DNA from 2 places in the Streptosporangium sp. NPDC002721 genome. Region 1 is predicted to be linked to the other one. Evidence: riboswitches for the same ligand, from Rfam matches in the RefSeq annotation. Region 1 holds a riboswitch; the other holds the start of a gene.
The links. A riboswitch is a leader RNA that binds a small molecule or an ion and turns the genes downstream of it on or off. The one in region 1 is predicted to bind glycine.
Positions count from the first base shown of each region.

Region 2: linked by a shared signal. The riboswitch ahead of gcvP (aminomethyl-transferring glycine dehydrogenase) and the one ahead of gcvT (glycine cleavage system aminomethyltransferase GcvT) in region 1 are both predicted to bind glycine.

Region 1 covers NZ_JBIAQI010000039.1:60,229-64,432, forward strand. The annotation lists gene ACFYWM_RS39625 (LacI family DNA-binding transcriptional regulator) at 1-856, opposite strand, end outside; gene ACFYWM_RS39630 (gamma-glutamyl-gamma-aminobutyrate hydrolase family protein) at 1,188-1,883, shown strand; glycine riboswitch at 2,051-2,149, shown strand; glycine riboswitch at 2,152-2,236, shown strand; gene gcvT (glycine cleavage system aminomethyltransferase GcvT) at 2,277-3,368, shown strand; gene gcvH (glycine cleavage system protein GcvH) at 3,365-3,757, shown strand; gene ACFYWM_RS39645 (L-serine ammonia-lyase) at 3,830-4,204, shown strand, end outside.
Region 2 covers NZ_JBIAQI010000005.1:343,600-347,803, forward strand. The annotation lists gene gcvP (aminomethyl-transferring glycine dehydrogenase) at 1-1,973, opposite strand, end outside; glycine riboswitch at 2,156-2,248, opposite strand; gene ACFYWM_RS09195 (MerR family transcriptional regulator) at 2,264-2,884, opposite strand; gene ACFYWM_RS09200 (bifunctional nuclease family protein) at 3,029-3,499, opposite strand; gene ACFYWM_RS09205 (MerR family transcriptional regulator) at 3,579-4,204, opposite strand, start outside.

The DNA of each region.
Region 1 (4,204 bases):
CCACCTGGGAGAGGGGCGAGTCGTCCCACGCCACGAGGGACAGGTCCGCGGGCACCTCCAGCCGCATCTCCTGCGCGACCGAGAGCCCGGCGACGGCCATGATGTCGTTGTCGTAGACGATCGCCGTCGGCCGGTTCGCGGCGCTGACCAGCCGCCGCGTGGCCCGCGCGCCCTCCTCGCCGGTGTAGTCGGTGTGCACGATGGAGTGACCGTCCAGGCCGAGCCCGTCGCACGCGGCGGTGAAGGCCCGGTCGCGCAGGACGGTGTGCACCAGCGCGGGCAGCCCGGCGACCCTGGCGATCCTGCGGTGGCCGAGCGCGGCGAGATACTCCACCGTCTCCCGCACGGCCGCGCCGTCGTCGGACCAGACGGGGGCGAGCGAACCGGCTCCCGACGGATGGCCGATCACCACGGCCGGCAGGGCCAGCTCCTCGATCTCGGGGACGCGCGGGTCGTCGAAGCGCAGGTCGACCAGGATGACGCCGTCGACGCGGCCCTCCCCCCACCACCTGCGGTAGACCTCCGTCTCCTGCTGATGGTCGGCCACCACCTGCAGGAGCAGGGCGTAGGAGCGGGCCGACAGCTCGCTCTCGATGCCGCTGATCAACTCCATGAAGAACGGCTCCATCCCCAGCACCCGCGCCGGGCGGCACACGGTCAGGCCGACGGCGCGGGCCCGCGCCCCGTTGAGCGCGCGCGCGGCGCTGTTGGGCTGCCAGCCGATCTCCCTGGCGATGGCCTTGATGGTGTTCCTTCTCGCCTCCGACACGCCCGGGCGGTCGTTCAGCGCGTAGGAGACCGCGACCTTGGACACCCCCGCGCGACGAGCGATGTCGGCGATCGTCGGTCGCTTCACGAGACCCCCACCTGAACCGGTTATCCGACATGTTTCCGCCGCGTACTTTACTATGCCCGCCCCGATCCTTCATGATCCCCACGGCGACAGGCCACCCGCCGTGAGCAGCGGTCACGGCCGGACATCCACGCACCCGGCCACACCGGGAGCGACGGCCGCACCCGCTCCCCGGCGGCGGGCTCGCTTAACCACTTAATCCTCGCCCCGTGCCGCGACGTCGCCCGCACCCCGGCGGCACGCCGGCCCGCCGCGGCCGGTAACGTGCGGGAGGAGCACCGGGACGGGCCCACGGCGCCAGGACATCGGTGGAAGCACGGCGAAACAGGAGATCATGTCCCGTCCCGTCATCGGTGTCACCTGCTACGTCGAGCCCGCGCGCTTCACCGTCTGGGAGACGACCGCCGCCCTCCTGCCCTACGACTACGTCGACCACGTGGCCCGCGCGGGCGGGCAGCCGGTGATCCTGCCCCCGGCGGGCGACCCCGCGACGCTGGTGGAGCGCCTGGACGGGCTGATCCTGGCCGGCGGCGGGGACGTCGGCCCGGAGCGGTACGGCCAGGAGCCGCACGAGCGGACCGGCCACGTCCGGCCGTTCCGCGACGACGCGGAGCTGGGGCTGGTCCGGGCGGCGCTGGAGCGGGGCCTGCCCTTCCTGGGCGTCTGCCGGGGCATGCAGATCCTGAACGTCGCGCTGGGCGGCACCCTCCACCAGCACCTGCCCGACGTGGTCGGCCACCCGGGGCACGCCCCGGCCCCCGGCCGCTACGGCAGGATGCCGGTGTGGTTCGCCCCCGGCAGCCGGGTCTCGAAGATCTTCGGGACCGAGACCGTGGACGTGGCCCACTACCACCACCAGGCCCTCGACCGGCTCGCCGAGGGCCTGACCGTGACCGCCCACGCCGAGGACGGCGCGATCGAGGCCGTGGAGGTGGACGACCACCCCTTCGCCGTCGCCGTCCAGTGGCACCCCGAGACCGACGACGAGTCGGCCCTGTTCGAGGCGCTGGTCCGGCACTCCGCCCCCTGACCCCGCCCTGTTCGAGGCGCTGGTCCGGCACTCCGCCCCCTGACCCCGCCCCGGGACACCCCGGGCCTCGCGGGCGGAGGACCCGCAGGCCGCAGACGGCCTCCCCGATGGGCGCGGGGGATTTCGCTCGGCCCGTGCGGGCGGTTAGGCTGGCCGGTGACACCGATGAATCCCGTGCGGGAGAGCGTCCTGACACCCAGGCCAGGACCCCTGAAGGAGCAAGCCCTCCCCGCGAACCTCTCAAGGCAAAGGACCGTGCGGGTAGGTGCCTCTGGAAAGCAGGTCCCACGGCCTCGCCGAAGGTGAAAGTCCGGTAAAACCCGGATGAAACTCTCAGGCACCCACGACAGAGGGGGAGGATGCTCTCATCTGTCCCTTGTCTGAGGTGCGCACATGTCCCGACCTACGCCGCTGCGCGGCGTGCACGAGTCCCTCGGCGCGACGCTGACCGACTTCGCGGGCTGGCTGATGCCGCTCCGCTACGGCAGCGAGTCGGCCGAGCACAACGCGGTCCGCCAGGCGGCCGGCCTGTTCGACCTCTCCCACATGGGCGAGATCTTCGTGACCGGGCCGCAGGCCGCCGAGGCCCTCGACTACGCGCTGGTCGGGCACCTCTCCGCGCTGGAGCCCGGCCGTGCCCGCTACACGATGATCGTCGACGCCGAGGGCGGCGTGCTGGACGACCTGATCGTCTACCGCCTCGCCCCCGCCGAGTTCATGGTCGTCGCCAACGCCTCCAACTACCCGCGGGTGGCCGCCGAGCTGACCGGCCGCGCCAAGGACTTCGACGCCGCGGTGGACGACCGCTCCGAGCGGTACGCGCTGGTCGCGATCCAGGGCCCGCGCTCCGCGGAGATCCTGGGCACGCTCACCGACGCCGACCTCGACGGGCTCAAGTACTACGCCGGCCTGCCCGCCGTCGTCGCGGGCCGCGAGGCTCTCATCGCCCGTACCGGCTACACCGGCGAGGACGGCTTCGAGCTGTTCGTCGCCGCCGGGGACGCCGAGGCGATCTGGACCGCCCTCACCGAGGCGGGCGCGCCGCACGGCCTGATCCCCGCGGGCCTGTCCGCCCGCGACACCCTCCGCCTGGAGGCCGGGATGCCGCTGTACGGCAACGAGCTGTCGTCCGCGCTGACCCCGTTCGACGCCGGGCTGGGCCGTGTGGTGAGGTTTGACAAGCCGGGCGACTTCGTCGGCCGGGCCGCCCTCGAATCACGCGAGGACGTCCCGCCGTCCCGCCGCCTGGTCGGTCTGATCGCGACCGGCCGCAGGGTGCCCCGGCACGGGTATTCGGTGGTGGTCGCCGGTGACGGCACGGTCGTCGGCGAGGTCACCAGCGGGGCGCCCTCCCAGTCTCTGGGTAAGCCCATCGCGATGGCCTACGTGGACAACGGCCTGTCGTCAGGACTGGCCGTCGACATCAGGGGCAGCCACGAGCCGGTCGAGGTCGTCGCGCTGCCTTTCTACAGGAGGAAAAAATGAGCAGCATTCCCGAGGAACTGCACTACACCAAGGAACACGAGTGGATCTCCGGCATCGATGACGGCCTGACCCTCACCGTCGGGATCACCGCCTACGCCGCCGAGGCGCTGGGCGACGTGGTCTTCGTGCAGATCCTCCCCGAGGTCGGTTCGACGATCACCGCCGGTGACGCGGTCGGCGAGGTCGAGTCGACCAAGTCGGTGAGCGACATCTTCGCGCCGGTCTCCGGCGAGGTCGTCGAGGTCAACCAGGCCGTCGTGGACGACCCCTCGCTGGTCAACAACGACCCCTACGCCGACGGCTGGCTGTTCCGCGTACGCCTTGAGGGCTCCGCCGACGACCTGCTGTCGCCGGAGGAGTACGCCGCGCTCACCTCGGGTGAGTCCTAAGCCTCTCCCCCTCGCGTCACGGCCACGCGCGTCCGGAGGGCGCGCGTGGCCGTCCACGCTGGAAGGATTCAGATGACGATCAGCGTCTTCGATCTCTTCAAGATCGGAATCGGCCCGTCCAGCTCGCACACCGGCGGCCCGATGGCCGCCGCCCACAAGTTCGCCCGCGGCCTCCACCAGGACGGGCTGCTGGAGAAGACCGCCCGGGTGAGCGCCATTCTGTACGGCTCGCTGGGCCTGACCGGCAAGGGCCACGGCAGCGACAAGGCCGTGCTGCTCGGCCTGTCCGGGGAGAAGCCCGAGCTGGTCGACGTCGACACCGTCGACGAGCGGCTGGCCGCCATGCGCGGGTCCGGCACCCTCTCCCTGTACGGCTCCCGCGAGATCCCCTTCGTCATCGGCGAGGATCTCGTCTTCGAACGCAAGATCTCGCTCCCCGGTCACCCC
Region 2 (4,204 bases), on a different contig from region 1:
ATCGTCTCCTCGTACACGCCGTGCGTGGACGGGTAGGTCACCATGATCGCGGCAAGCCGCTCGCGGTGCTTGTCGATCTTCGCGACGAGGTCGTCGACGTCCACGTTGCCCTGGTCGTCACAGGCGACCACCGCCACCCGCATGCCCGCCATGACGGCGCTCGCGGCGTTGGTGCCGTGCGCGGAGGAGGGGATCAGGCAGACGTCGCGGTCCGAGTCCCCGCGCGCGGTGTGGTAGGCGCGGATCGCCAGGAGCCCGGCGAACTCGCCCTGGGAGCCGGCGTTCGGCTGGAGCGACACGGCGTCGTAGCCGGTGACCTCGGCCAGCCAGCGCTCCAGCTCCCCGATCAGCTCGATGTAGCCGGCGGCCTGGTCCTCGGGCGCGTAGGGGTGCAGCCCGGCGAACTCCGGCCAGGTGATCGGCTCCATCTCGGTGGTCGCGTTGAGCTTCATGGTGCAGGAGCCCAGCGGGATCATCGACCGGTCGAGCGCGATGTCCTTGTCCTGGAGCCTGCGCAGGTAGCGCAGCATGGCCGTCTCGGAGCGGTGGCTGTGGAAGACCGGGTGGGTCAGGTAGTCGCTGGTGCGCGCCAGCGCGGCGGGCAGCGCGTCGTGCGCGGCGGCGTCGAGGTCGGCGAGCACGGCGCCGCTCACCTCGAAGGCGGCCAGGACCTGCTCCAGGTGCAGGAGCTCGGTCCTCTCGTCGCAGGTGACGCCCACGTGGTCGGCGTCGACCAGGCGCAGGTTCACCCCGTTGTCGCGGGCCGCGGCGACGACCGCCCCGGCCCGGCCGGGCACCCGGGCGAGCACGGTGTCGAAGAAGGTGTCGTGCACCACCTCCACGCCGCCCTGGCGCAGGCCCTCGGCGAGTACGACGGCGTGCCGGTGGGTGCGCCGGCCGATCCTGCGCAGGCCCTCGGGACCGTGGTAGACGGCGTACATGCCGGCGATCACGGCGAGCAGCACCTGAGCGGTGCAGATGTTGCTGGTGGCCTTCTCCCGGCGGATGTGCTGCTCGCGGGTCTGCAGCGCGAGCCGGTACGCGGGGCGCCGGTCGGCGTCCTGGGAGACGCCCACCAGGCGGCCCGGCAGCTGGCGCTGGAGGCCGTCGCGGACCGCCATGTAGGCGGCGTGCGGCCCGCCGAAGCCGAGGGGGACGCCGAAGCGCTGGGAGGAGCCGACCGCGATGTCGGCGCCGAGCTCGCCGGGCGCGGCCAGGACGGTGAGGGCCAGCAGGTCGGCGGCGGCGACCACCTGGGCGCCGCGCGCGTGGGCGGCGTCGGCGATCGCGCGGAAGTCGCGGATCCTGCCGCTGGCGCCGGGGTACTGCACGAGCACCCCGAAGCACTCGGGCAGCTCGGCGGTGAAGTCGCTCTCGACCAGCTCGATGCCGAGCGGCTCGGCGCGGGTGCGCAGCACCGCCTTGGTCTGCGGCAGCGCGTCGGCGTCCACCACGAACACCTTCGAGGGGCTGCGGCCCGCGCGGCGGGCCAGGGTCATCGCCTCGGCGGCGGCGGTGGCCTCGTCCAGCAGGGAGGCCCCGGCCACGTCGAGGGCGGTCAGGTCGGAGACGACGGTCTGGAAGTTGATCAGGGCCTCCAGGCGGCCCTGGGAGATCTCCGGCTGGTAGGGCGTGTACGCGGTGTACCAGCCCGGGTTCTCCAGGAGGTTGCGGCGGATGACGCCCGGGGTGATCGTGTCGTGGTACCCCAGGCCGATCATCGAGGTGAGCACGGTGTTGCGCCCGGCGAGGACGCGCAGCTCGGCGAGGGTCTCGGACTCCCCGGCCGCCGGGGGCAGGCTCAGCCGCCCGGAGGAGCGGATCGCCTCGGGTACGGCCACCGCGACCAGGTCGGCGACGGAGGCGAATCCGACCGCCTCCAGCATGCGGGCCTGGCCGGCGTCGTCCGGTCCTATGTGGCGGGTCGCGAACGGGGGGGAGCCGAGTTCGCTGAGCGATGACAGGTCGGTCATTGGTGGAGCCTCCCGGGACGGGGTGGAGACCGGCGCTGGGCGCGGGCGTATGCCTGGTCTCCCCCTCTGTCATCACGACCGTCGTCGCGGGTCGTGACCTGAGAGCTTCACCTGCCCCATATGAGGCGGCTTGCACCGTCGGTGAGGCGCGCCTGGCGAGCGCGCCTGCTTTCCAGAGTTGCCTCGTCCGTGCGGTACCGGGTGCCTGAGAGATTCCGGGGAGGTTGCTCCTTCGGCGCCCCGATCGCGGTCGGGGTCTCTCCCGCACAGGGTCAGTGGCAAGTCCGAGTTTACCCGGTTCGTCGTGCTCTGCGACGGCGGGCCAGCTCATCGGCCTGATGATCTCCTAAAGGGCCCTCGCTCGACTCCGCGCGTTCGCCGGGCAGATCGGCCAGGGAGCCCTCCACCTCCTGCCACACCCGTCCCAGGGCTATCCCGAAGACTCCCTGCCCGCCCTGGAGCAGGTCGATGACCTCGTCGGGCGAGGTGCACTCGTAGACGCTCACCCCGTCGCTCATGAGGGTGATGCCGGCCAGGTCGTTGACGCCCCTGTCGCGCAGGTGCTGCACGGCGATGCGGATCTGCTGGAGGGAGACGCCGGTGTCGAGGAGCCGCTTGACGACCTTGAGGACCAGGATGTCGCGAAAGCCGTACAGCCGCTGGGAGCCGGAACCGTGGGCGGCCCGGACGGTGGGCTCGACCAGGCCGGTGCGCGCCCAGTAGTCGAGCTGCCGGTAGGTGATGCCGGCCGCGGAACAGGCCGTGGGGCCCCGGTATCCGATGTCGGAGGGCACCTTCACCGGTTGCCCGTCGAACAGCAGACCCTCTTCACCCGCGCGCTGACGTGCCGACTGGCGCCGTTCCGGGTCATCCTGGTCGGCGTTTCTACCCTCGCCGCTGCTGACCGCCACGCGGACCTCCGGCTTTCTCTCATCCCACGGCCTGATCTGGGGGTTTACGCACGACCGCGGGTTTCACTTGCACCGTAGGACTGGGGCCAAGTCCAGTCAACGACCCCACCCGGCGCGTCGTGAAGCGTAAATGCACCGAAATTCCTACCCCGCGCGGCCGAAGTCCTCGGGCGTGATCGTGTCAAGGAACTCCCTGAACTTCTCCACCTCGTCCTCCTGGTCGTCGGGGATGATCACCCCGGCCTCCCGGACCACGTCCTCACTCGCGAAGATACGTGCGCCGGTGCGAAGTGCCAAGGCGATCGAGTCGGAGGGACGCGCGCTCACCTCGACCCCGTTGGAGAACACGAGGTCCGCGAAGAAGATGCCGTCGCGCAGGGCGACGATGTTGACCGTGCTCAGCCGGACTCCCAGCCCATCGAGCACGTCGCGGAACAGGTCATGGGTGAGCGGCCGGGGTGGTGGTTCCTCGGCCTGGGCCATGGCTATCGCCGTGGCTTCCGTCATGCCGATCCAGATAGGTAGGTAACGCTCCCCATGTGTCTCTTTCAGCAAGACGATCGGCTGGTTGGAGGGCATCTCTACTCGAACGCCCACGACCTCCATCTGCAACACGGGCTGCTCCGTCTTCGCTGGATTCCGACCGGTTTGTTCAACGTAACACTCGTGGGGGTACGAGTGCCTGGTCAGGTTCTCACCGGCCCAGGGCCCCACGAACGCCGGAACGCAGCAGAGAGGCGTGCAATTCCAGCAGCAGGCCGGAGATCTCCCTCGCCGTCTCGTCGGCCTGGTCGATGGCGCCGGGCCCGCGGCGGCGCAGGAGCGGGGCGACGGCCTGCTCGACCAGCCCGGCCTCGCGCTCCGCGGCGGCCTTGACGGCCCTCAGGTGGCGGGCCCGCAGGCCGAAGGCGGCCAGGGCCCCGACGCTGCGGGCCACGGCCAGCGCCTCGGCGTCGTAGTAGCGGGCCACGGCGGCCAGCAGGCCGTAGTCCTCCAGCTCGGCGAGGGTCTCCTCGTCGAGCTCGGCGGCGGCGAGCAGCTCCTCCCGGGTGAGCCTGACCTCGGGGGGAGCGTCGTCGGGGACGGCACGCGGCCGGGCGGCCGGCCGCTCCTCGCGGTCGGCCGCCTCCAGATGATCCTTGATCACGCGTAGCGGCAGGTAGCGGTCACGCTGCTCGCTGAGGATGTAACGGAGCCGCTCGACGTCGGCGTAGCTGAACTTGCGGTAACCGGAGGGACTGCGCTCCGGCTCGATAAGCCCCTCGCCCTCCAGGAAACGAATCTTGGAGATGCTGACATCGGGGAACTCGCCCTGCAGGA